One region of the Sphingobacterium puteale genome, then DNA from elsewhere that is predicted to be linked to it. Evidence: riboswitches for the same ligand, from Rfam matches in the RefSeq annotation. Region 1 holds a riboswitch; each other region holds the start of a gene.
What was found. A riboswitch is a leader RNA that binds a small molecule or an ion and turns the genes downstream of it on or off. The one in region 1 is predicted to bind S-adenosylmethionine.

Region 1 (3,283 bases):
TATAGGACGTGCCAATCGCCTGATCGAGAAGCTTCAGGGCTACAACGGCTCGGATATGAACGATGCAGAGAAGAAAAATATGGAAGCCGAAGCCCGCTTTATCCGTGCTTTTGTGTATTTCCAATTGTACAGTATCTATGGTGAAGTGCCACTTGTGCTGACCCCCCTCAGTTTGGAGAATCAACGTCAGCCAAAGGAAAGTGCGGAGAATATTTTAAAACAGATTCGGGCCGATCTGGATTTCGGGATCGCCAACTTAGCGGCTAAACCTTATTTCAACAATGGGGGACATGCGACCGCAAGTTCAGCAAAAGCCTTGAAAGCACGGGTTTTACTGTTTGCGGCTTATGGTGACAAAGGGGTGCCCGATTTAGCAATTTTGAAAGAGGTAAAAGATTTATGCACCGATGTCATGAAAGAGTATACCCTGAGTACGGCTTTTGAAAATGTCTTTCGCGACGCAACACAGAAGAACAATCCCGAGATTATCTTTTCGGTCAATTTTCTGGCACCGAATAATACAGCCCCCTGGGACATGTACCTAGGCGATTGGATAGCAGCTTCGCCGTTGCAAAACCTCGTGGATACCTATGAATGCAAAGATGGCCTGCCTTATGGTGAATCTCCGCTGACGGACCGGGCCAATCCGTTTAAAGATCGGGATCCGCGGTTGAGCAAAACAATTTTTGTGGACCATCCCGACTTTGGCGGCGGTAAGATCCATACACCGTCCAATCCGCGGCCTACGGGTTATGGGGTGCTGAAATTCCTGGATCCGGCCAACTTACCTTTTGGCTTTTCAACATTGAGTCAACAGGATGCGGTTGTGCTGCGTTTTGCGGAGGTGCTATTGATGTATGCCGAAGCACAAAATGAAATCGCCGGGCCAGATCCATCGGTGTACGATGCCATGAATACCCTGAGGAGCCGCGTTCAGATGCCCGGGTTTCCTGCCGGTTATACCAAGGAAAAAATGCGCGAACGTATCCGCCACGAAAGAAGGGTAGAACTTGCTTTCGAAGGACTGCGGCATTACGATCTGATTCGTTGGCATATCGCGGGTGAAGTACTCAATGCGGTCAAAGACAGTAAAGTGCCCTATCATTTTGAAGACAAATTTTACCGCTGGCCGCTGCCACAAACAGAAATTGAGAAAAGCGCAGGTGTGTTAATTCAGAATCCAAACTATAAGTAATAAGATTATAGCCTTTTTTAAATCGGCAATTTCCTAAACCAATCACAGCAGCGCGCACGAAGTCCTTTCGATGCGCGCTATTTTTGTGCCGATAACGCTTACTGTAAAGGAATCAAGACGTTCTGTTCCAAACGTACTGGCACCTGCTTTACCGAGGTAAAACCGTCTTCCTTGGAAATGATGTTGGAAAGATCCAGTCCTCTTTTGGAGAACGTACTGATCAAAGCTGTTCTAAAGGTAGCTTTCGATGATCCCCAGCCTTGACCCAAAATGGTGTCATTGTTGAGCTGTATCAGTTCGTCCGTAGAATAGTAGCTGAATTTTTCCAGTAAGTGTTGGTAAAGATTTGTTGTAGTAGCCATACAATTTAAAAATTTAAAGGATTAAACCATAAACTGTATCCAGATCTTGTTGGGAAAATAATCGTTCTGCGACGTTTATTTTGGTCGAAACCCGTATTAATTTACCACCGCGGTGCCTGCACTCGGTTGGTATTGCATCATGCAATTCTGAATACTCTACAAATATAGTAGATTATTTTTATAATAAAAAATATTTTTCTTTCTAACTGCAAATTAGGGATAGCAACAGCTATGAGGAGATCAAAAAGCAGGGGCGGGCTGTTGGCTGTGATTTGGTTATGAAGTGGATAACTGGACGAGAAATTTATCATGTTACTGTAATCTCATTGAAAATACTTTAAAAAACAGAGATAAGACAATACTTTTGCGCCATGAATAGAATTGCGGAAATTAACGAATACATTGCTGCCGAACGCGAGGTATTATTGCAACACCCCTTGTATCGTAAGATCAAAACGATCAAGAATCTACGTTCGTTTACAGAAGGGCATGTGTATGCCGTATGGGATTTTATGTCTTTACTAAAAGCTTTACAGATTAAATTGACCTGTACGACTTTACCTTGGTTTGCGAGCGAGCATCCATCGACACGCTATCTGATCAACGAAATTGTATTAGCGGAAGAATCTGACGAATATATTGATGGTCGCCGTTTGAGCCATTTTGAAATGTATCTGGACGCAATGAGTGAAATGGGAGCAGATCTGCATCTGATCAATAAGTTTATCGTGCACGCCAAGAAATCCAAAAGTATTTTTGATGCCATTGCATTGACAACACTGGACAAAAGGATCAAAGATTTTCTGAATTTTACTTTTGAACTGATTGAAGAAGGGGAGGTACATAAAATTGCGGCTGCTTTTACATTTGGCCGTGAGGACCTTATTCCGGGTATGTTTACTTCTATTTTGCAGGAGCTGAAAACTAACTTCCCTGAATCTAGCTTGGATAATTTTATCTATTATTTCCAACGTCATATTGATCTGGACGGTGATGAGCATGGCCCTTTGGCCATGCAGATGATCTCCGATCTGGCCAAAGAGGATGACGAGAAGTGGGAAGAAATGAAAATAGTGAGTAAAGAGGCGCTTCAAAAGCGCATTGAACTCTGGAATGCAATAGAAGATTCCCTATAGGGAATCTTCTATTGTTTGGAATCTTTGTAAAAAGAACTTAACGGATAATTTTACGGAAAACTATTCCGACAGCGAAGTTTTTAAGGCATGGGTAAAAGCGCTTATAAATTGTGGGTCCAAGGTGTTGGAAAAGGTATTCATATTCCCTAAGCTGACAATGAGTGCCGGTATTTTTGCTCCCCGTAAAATCGCATGACTGTGGCTTTCAACGGGTTTCTGCGTGCTCAATCCTTGATTTTTTAAATTTTGTGTGAGACGGAATGCGAACTCCCGACTTTGATCCTGTATCTTCGGAAATTCAACAGCTTTTGGATAAAATAAGCCGATTGGCAGCTTTGTGTTTGAAGGATCAACATCGAAATGAATGGAAACCAAGGCATCGCCGGTAAATGCTGCACGGTCTTTGAGCATCATAAATTCGTCTTTCGAATGGGTCAATACAACCTGAAAACCTTCTTTTTCAAGTTCATTTTGAATCATTTTACAAGCCTGTAAAGTGAGATCTTTCTCTTTGAGGCCTTTGCTGTTGGTGGCACCATTATCTTTGCCGCCATGTCCCGGATCGAGAACAATAGTCTTTACGCTGTTTT
Region 2 (3,283 bases), 1.9 Mb from region 1:
ATTTTATTGGCAGAACTCACTTGTTAAAATGATCTGGTATATCCTACTTTGAGGGATTTTGAGTATATTGGTACTAAATAATCAATATATTGACCATTACTAAATGAGCCGGTTTGAGACCATTATTGATCCTTATTTTAACGATATTTTTGTCCTCCTGCGGTTTTTGGGGAAAGGATAAGCAGTTTCCTGACGGAAATTACCAGGTTATCTGCGGTTATACCAATGAGGTTTATTTAAAGGCCAAAGCCGATAATCCGCTAAATGTTGAGCCTGATGTCCGTTGTGATCACCCGCTTTATTATCGTTCCTTTCTTTCCCTTCGGGATAAAGAACATTTTGTCTTCGCCATAGACGATATCCTGTTGTATGGTAAATATACATTTAACGGAAGTAAGCTTGAGCTTATAGATGCTACAAAGGGAAAACTCTCCTTGGATATTATCCAGGTGAAAAAGGATTTTGTGCAGTTGAAAGGTGATTTCTCCGCGTTTAATTCCGCCCATTTGCCAAATACCGAGCGACTGTACATCAATTTCGAATTGGACAAGACACCCATTCGCGAGCAGCCCAGTAAATTTGATAGTGGAATCAATCTTTGGCGTAATATTCCAACAAGAGCTGAGAATGACCGGGAGATAAAGGAGCGTGCATTGAATTTTTTAGATTATTCGATTGCTTATTTTCAGCACATTTCTAATTCTGGCGTTCATCATGATTACAAGATAGACGGAGTTGAGTCGCCGATTACCTATGCCCAAAATGGAATTGTATTAAAGGCATGGGAAGATGTTCCTGTCTCCTGGAAGGAGCTGTTTTACAATGAGGAAAATGCATTGGTCGCCTATCAATATTTGCTAGCTGGGTTTAAGTACGGACAAAAGGAGAAGTATAGTGTGACGGGGTTGCTGTTGATTACATTTTATTTGAAGAATTTACGTAACTCACTATCAACTTTGGGATAAATTACATCGATAAAGCCGGAAGCAAGACAGCTTTATCGATGTAATTTATAGATTTTCGAAAAATATTTTTGTTGTTTGGTTTTTTAAAACGATATTAGCAACGCTTATAGAGAAAGGCCGAGGGACTAGACCCAATGAAGCCTTAGCAACCTGTATTGTTCAAGGTGCTAAATTCTACCCTGCTCCATGTGGGAAAGATAAGTTACATGCAGATAGACATATCCTCGACTTGTGCGTTTCGATGTAAGCCAACCCAAACTTAAAACAGTTTTTTAATGAAGATTACCGATCATATCCAGAATGCTAAAGGAAAAACATTGTTTTCTTTTGAGCTATTGCCTCCTGCAAAGGGACAGGGCATCCAAAGTATTTTTAAAACAATGGATGAGCTGATGGAATTTAAACCACCTTTTATAGATGTAACTTATCATCGTGAAGATTACATCTATAAGGAACATGCTAGCGGGTTATTGGAGCGAGTATCCTATCGCAAAAGACCGGGAACAGTGGCGATATGTGCTGCTATCATGAATAAGTATAAGGTGGACGCTGTCCCGCATCTGATATGTGGTGGCTTTACCAAAGAGGAAACAGAAAATGCTTTGATTGACCTGAATTTCTTGGGTATTGACAATGTGCTGGTGCTGCGAGGCGATGCGCGCAAAGGAGATGCTGATTTTATTCCAACTGAAGGTGGTCATGCTTTTGCTACGGACCTATTGGAACAGGTCACAGATATGAATAAAGGGAAGTATCTCCACGAAGATATTATTACATCTGAAAAAACTGATTTTTGTATCGGAGTTGCCGGATATCCGGAGAAACATTTTGAATCACCTAATTTCAATACGGACTTTAAATATCTGAAGCAAAAAGTCGATATGGGGGCTGAATTTATCGTGACGCAGATGTTCTTTAATGTAGAAAAATACAAGGAATTTGTGACCAAATGCCGCGACAACGGAATTCATGTGCCTATTATTCCGGGGCTCAAACCTTTGACGACAAAAAAACAGCTGGTCACATTGCCACGAATTTTCCATTTGGATATTCCAGAGGAATTGAGTGATGCAGTTGCATCATGTAAAACCAATGCCGATGTGAGACAAGTCGGTGAAGAATGGCTTGTACAACAATGTCAGGAACTGATCAAATTTGGCGCGCCAGTGCTGCATTTTTATACTATGAGTAATCCCGGCCCAACCAAAAAGATCGTTGAAAAATTGGTCTAAAAATATAAATAGAGCGAGGGAAGAGTCCCTCGCTTTTTTATTAAAACTATAGTAGAAATACGTCTACGTCTCTATGAAACGATTTCCTGTTCATTCAATTGTTGCCTGTTGTACATGGCCGACGGAGGATGACATTACTTTCCCTTTAAAAGACTGTATTTCTCTTTTCAGTATAGAAGCAGCTTCCTCAGAAAAATATTTTTATTAAATCATGATGTTAAATAGTGTTAATTAACATTTTCAAATCGAGATAACTGTTTAATTTAAAGTACTAAAAGGAATAAAGATTTAGACCAATTGACCCTATGACGTACAATAAATTAAATACTGTATTCGGTTTGACCTGTGGCCTTATTGCCACGCTTGTCTACATTGCTACTGTTGAAAGGACCGTAAGCTGGTGGGACTGTGGTGAATTTATTGCCTGTGCCTACAAACTTGAGGTGGCTCATCAGCCTGGTGCACCCTTATTTTTGCTTATCCAGAATGTTTTTTCCAATCTCGCATTCGGTAATATCGGGAAGATAGCCTACTGGATGAATATTGGTTCGGCAATCTGTAGTGGTTTGACCGTGACATTTCTGTTTTGGACAATCACTGCTATAGCCAAGAAAATTTTGAAGAAGCCACAACAGCCTACTTTTCCCTACTACCTACAGCTTTTCGCTGCAGGGACAGTCGGGGCAATGGCTTTCAGCTTCAGTGATACATTTTGGTATTCCGCTGTGGAATCTGAGGTATACGCGATGTCCTCGCTTTGTACGGCAGTGGTTTTTTGGGCAATTTTCAAATGGGAAGCGCGGGCGGATCAGCATGGAAGCGACCGCTGGTTGATTTTTATTGCTTTTGTTATGGGACTTTCGATCGGAGTGCACCTATTGAATCTGTTGGCTATTCCGGCCATAGCCATGGTGGTCTATTTTAAAAGGACTTCGCAAATTAATCTGAAAGGTGTTTTAACGGCATTCTTATTGGGCTTGTTGGTTTTGGCAGCAATTCTTTGGGGTGTCATTCAGTGGTTGGTAGCTTTTGCTTCAAAAATAGACCTGTTGTTTGTGAATTCGCTCGGACTGGGGTTTGGGGCCG
Region 3 (3,283 bases), 840 kb from region 1:
TGAACGTGGTTGGTCGTTACGTACGAAAGACCATTGTAAGATGGTAACAGGGCCAGTCAACATGCCTTTAACCGGACGGTTAGTCAATGATTGCGCGTAAGAAGACCAACGTACAGTCATATCTTGTGGACGATATACATCTCCGTAGATAATTGGAGGTTTCACACAGCGTGAACCGTAAGATTGTACCCAACCGTTTTGAGTGAATGCATATCCCGCCAATTGCTCACCGAAGTATTCAACCATGTCATTACGTTCGAACTCGCCGTGAACCAATACGTCGATATCCAATTGCTCTTGAAGACGGATTGTGTTTTCGGTTTCTTCAGCAATTGCTTTATCGTATTCTTCTTGTGTGATCGCTCCTTTTTTTAGATCAGCTCTCCATTTACGCACATCTTTCGTTTGCGGAAATGAACCGATCGTTGTGGTAGGGAATGCTGGCAAGTTGAACTTCGCTTGTTGTGCTGCTTTACGGTCAGCAAAAACTGATGTACGTTTTGCATCATCATCAGTAATGTTGCTTGTGCGTTCTTTTACCTCTGGTTTGTGGATCAATGGAGAAGTACGGCGGCTTTCAGCTGCAGCTTTGTTTGCTTCAAAACGTTTTGCTGTTTCGGCGTCAACTTCACCTTCTGCTAAAACTGCAAGGTCTTTTACCTCCGCTAATTTTTGTTTAGCGAACGCTAACCAGTTTTTCACTTCAGCAGGTAATGATTGCTCATTGTGCTCATTGTCCAAATCAAAAGGGACGTGCAATAAAGAGGAAGAAGGAGCAATCCAAACGCGGTCTTTGCCTAGTGCATCAACTGCTTGTTTGATTTTAACCAATGATTTTTCGTAATCGTTTTTCCAGATGTTACGGCCTTCAACAATACCTAAAGATAATGTCAATGAAGCTGGAACTTTAGCTAAAACGGTATCCAATTGGTTTTCTCCACGTACTAAATCCAAGTGTAATGCATGGATCGGTAAGTTAACCGCGATATCTTCGTTATCTTTTAAAGCTTCGAAGTAAGTTGTCGCGATCAATTTGATGTTTTTGGCAGCAGCAGCCAATTTCTCGAACGTAGGTTGGTATAATGCTTTTACTTTTGCATCTAAATCTAAAGCCAAGAAAGGCTCGTCGATCTGAACATATTGTGCTCCAGCTTCTGCCAATTTAGACAAGATTTGCTCATATACAGGAACTAATTTATCCAATAGGTCGATACGGTCGAAACCAGCTTCTTTTTCTTTACCGATCAAAAGGTAAGTGATTGGGCCTAATAAAACAGGTTTTGTCTCAATACCCAATGATTTTGCTTCGTTGTATTCATTCAGGAATTTCTCAGAAGTCAATTTAAACTCTTGATCTTTTGTGAATTCAGGAACCATATAGTGGTAGTTGGTATCCAACCACTTGGTCATCTCCATTGCAGTCACGTCAATTCCTTCTTGCTGGAAACCGCGCGCCATTGCAAAATATAAGTCTAAGCTGTAGTTGTTGTCTACTTTATTCAACAAAGAATGATAACGAGCAGGAATAGCACCAACAGTAAGGGTTAAATCCAATACTTGATCGTAAAAAGAGAAGTCGTTGGAAGGGATCAAATCTATTCCAGCATCTTTTTGTGTTTTCCAATTGCCTTCACGAATTTTTTTTGCTGTGTCCAATAATTCCTCAACAGAAGATTTTTTAGCCCAATAGGCCTCATTGGCTTTTTTCAATTCGCGGAACGCGCCCACACGAGGGTAACCTAAATTGTTAGTCAATAACATAATAATGTTTTTAATATTTCTTTTTCAACTATATTTCTTGCTAGAGAGAAGGACACACTAGAATTCGGTGACTTCGGCTTATCATTCCCATGTCAAGTAGGGTAGAATTTAGCACCTTGTCAAGGGACAGGTTGCTAAGGCTTCATCGGGTCTATTCCCTCTGCCTTTCTCTATAAGCGACGCTAAGTTAGCACATTTTTTTTTGACATGCAAATTTTTTATAAAAGAGCATGTATTTTTTATAATCTACTAAGAATAGAAATGTTTTATTTCTTTCTTTTCATTGGAAAGCAGGGTGAAATTGTTCAGTTGAATCTCACCCGCTATGCTTTTAGCTTACCAGAAGTTTGTATCCTTTCCCGTGCACATTGACAATTTCTACCTTGTTATCTTCTTTTAGATATTTGCGAAGTTTGCTGAGAAATACATCCATACTTCTGCCGGTGAAATAATTGTCGTCATGCCATATTTTTAATAAGGCTTCTTCACGGGTCAATACATCATTCTTTTTTAAACAAAGTAAACGAAGCAACTCGGCCTCTTTTGTTGATAATTTTTGCGTTTGGCCCTTGTAGGAAATCTGCTGACTTGTATAATCAAAGAAGTAATCTCCAATTTCAAATTTGTCTGCAACCACTTCATCTTCTTTGTCTCTTACGCTACGTTTCAGAAGGGCATTAATCCGAAGCAGTAACTCCTCAACACGGAACGGCTTGGTAATATAATCATCTCCACCTAATTCAAACGCCTCAGTCTTGTCTTCCATCATCCCCTTTGCGGTGGCGAAGATGATCGGTACAGTGCTATTTGTTTTTCTGATTTCGCGGCCTACGGTAAAACCGTCTTTTTTAGGCATCATGACATCGAAAATGCATAAGTCGTAATCATTTTTTTTGAATTGGGAGATGGCTTCATCCCCGTCTATACAGAGCGTGACGTCAAATTTTCCCTTTAATTCGAGATAATCCTTTAAAAGATCCCCCAAATTGGGATCATCTTCTGCTAATAATATCTTTTGCATAATGAATCTATTAATTTTCACTAATGTTCCCTGAATATACAAAAAAGGAACGTGTTATTTTTTTATGGGCAAAATTACCTCAAAGGTTGTGCCCTTATCTTTTTCACTTTTTACAGTGATTCTTCCATTAAGTCTTCTCAATATATCCTGTACATAACTTAAGCCTAAGCCAAAGCCTTTGACATTGTGGACATTTCCGGTGGGAATACGATAAAACTGATCAAATATCTTTTGTAAATGATCCCGGCTCATCCCGATTCCATTGTCGGCAATGGTGATAACAATATTGTCGCCAATATTTTTAGAACTGATATTTACATGTAGATCTCCTTTGCTGTACTTAATTGCATTGTCCATTAAGTTGTAAAATACATTGGAGAAATGCAGTTCATCCCCGACAACAATATCCTTTGTTGCAGCGAGATCGACACTGAATTTTCCGCCAATGTTCTGCATCCGAAGCTGCATACTGTCGGTAACAGCGGCGACAAGGTCGTTGAT

Region 2: another riboswitch for S-adenosylmethionine. It lies ahead of ABTV71_RS26520 (methylenetetrahydrofolate reductase); the one in region 1 lies ahead of ABTV71_RS06195 (5-oxoprolinase).
Region 3: another riboswitch for S-adenosylmethionine. It lies ahead of metE (5-methyltetrahydropteroyltriglutamate--homocysteine S-methyltransferase); the one in region 1 lies ahead of ABTV71_RS06195 (5-oxoprolinase).

Annotation. Positions count from the first base shown of each region.
Region 1 covers NZ_CP158959.1:1,496,396-1,499,678, forward strand. The annotation lists gene ABTV71_RS06190 (RagB/SusD family nutrient uptake outer membrane protein) at 1-1,195, shown strand, start outside; gene ABTV71_RS06195 (5-oxoprolinase) at 1,294-1,557, opposite strand; SAM-I-IV-variant riboswitch at 1,624-1,717, opposite strand; gene ABTV71_RS06200 (DUF3050 domain-containing protein) at 1,929-2,693, shown strand; gene ABTV71_RS06205 (N-acetylmuramoyl-L-alanine amidase) at 2,754-3,283, opposite strand, start outside.
Region 2 covers NZ_CP158959.1:6,400,925-6,404,207, reverse strand. The annotation lists gene ABTV71_RS26525 (hypothetical protein) at 114-965, shown strand; SAM riboswitch class I at 1,067-1,169, shown strand; gene ABTV71_RS26520 (methylenetetrahydrofolate reductase) at 1,241-2,197, shown strand; gene ABTV71_RS26515 (protein O-mannosyl-transferase family) at 2,503-3,283, shown strand, end outside.
Region 3 covers NZ_CP158959.1:652,720-656,002, forward strand. The annotation lists gene metE (5-methyltetrahydropteroyltriglutamate--homocysteine S-methyltransferase) at 1-1,761, opposite strand, end outside; SAM riboswitch class I at 1,837-1,940, opposite strand; gene ABTV71_RS02625 (response regulator transcription factor) at 2,093-2,782, opposite strand; gene ABTV71_RS02630 (sensor histidine kinase) at 2,837-3,283, opposite strand, start outside.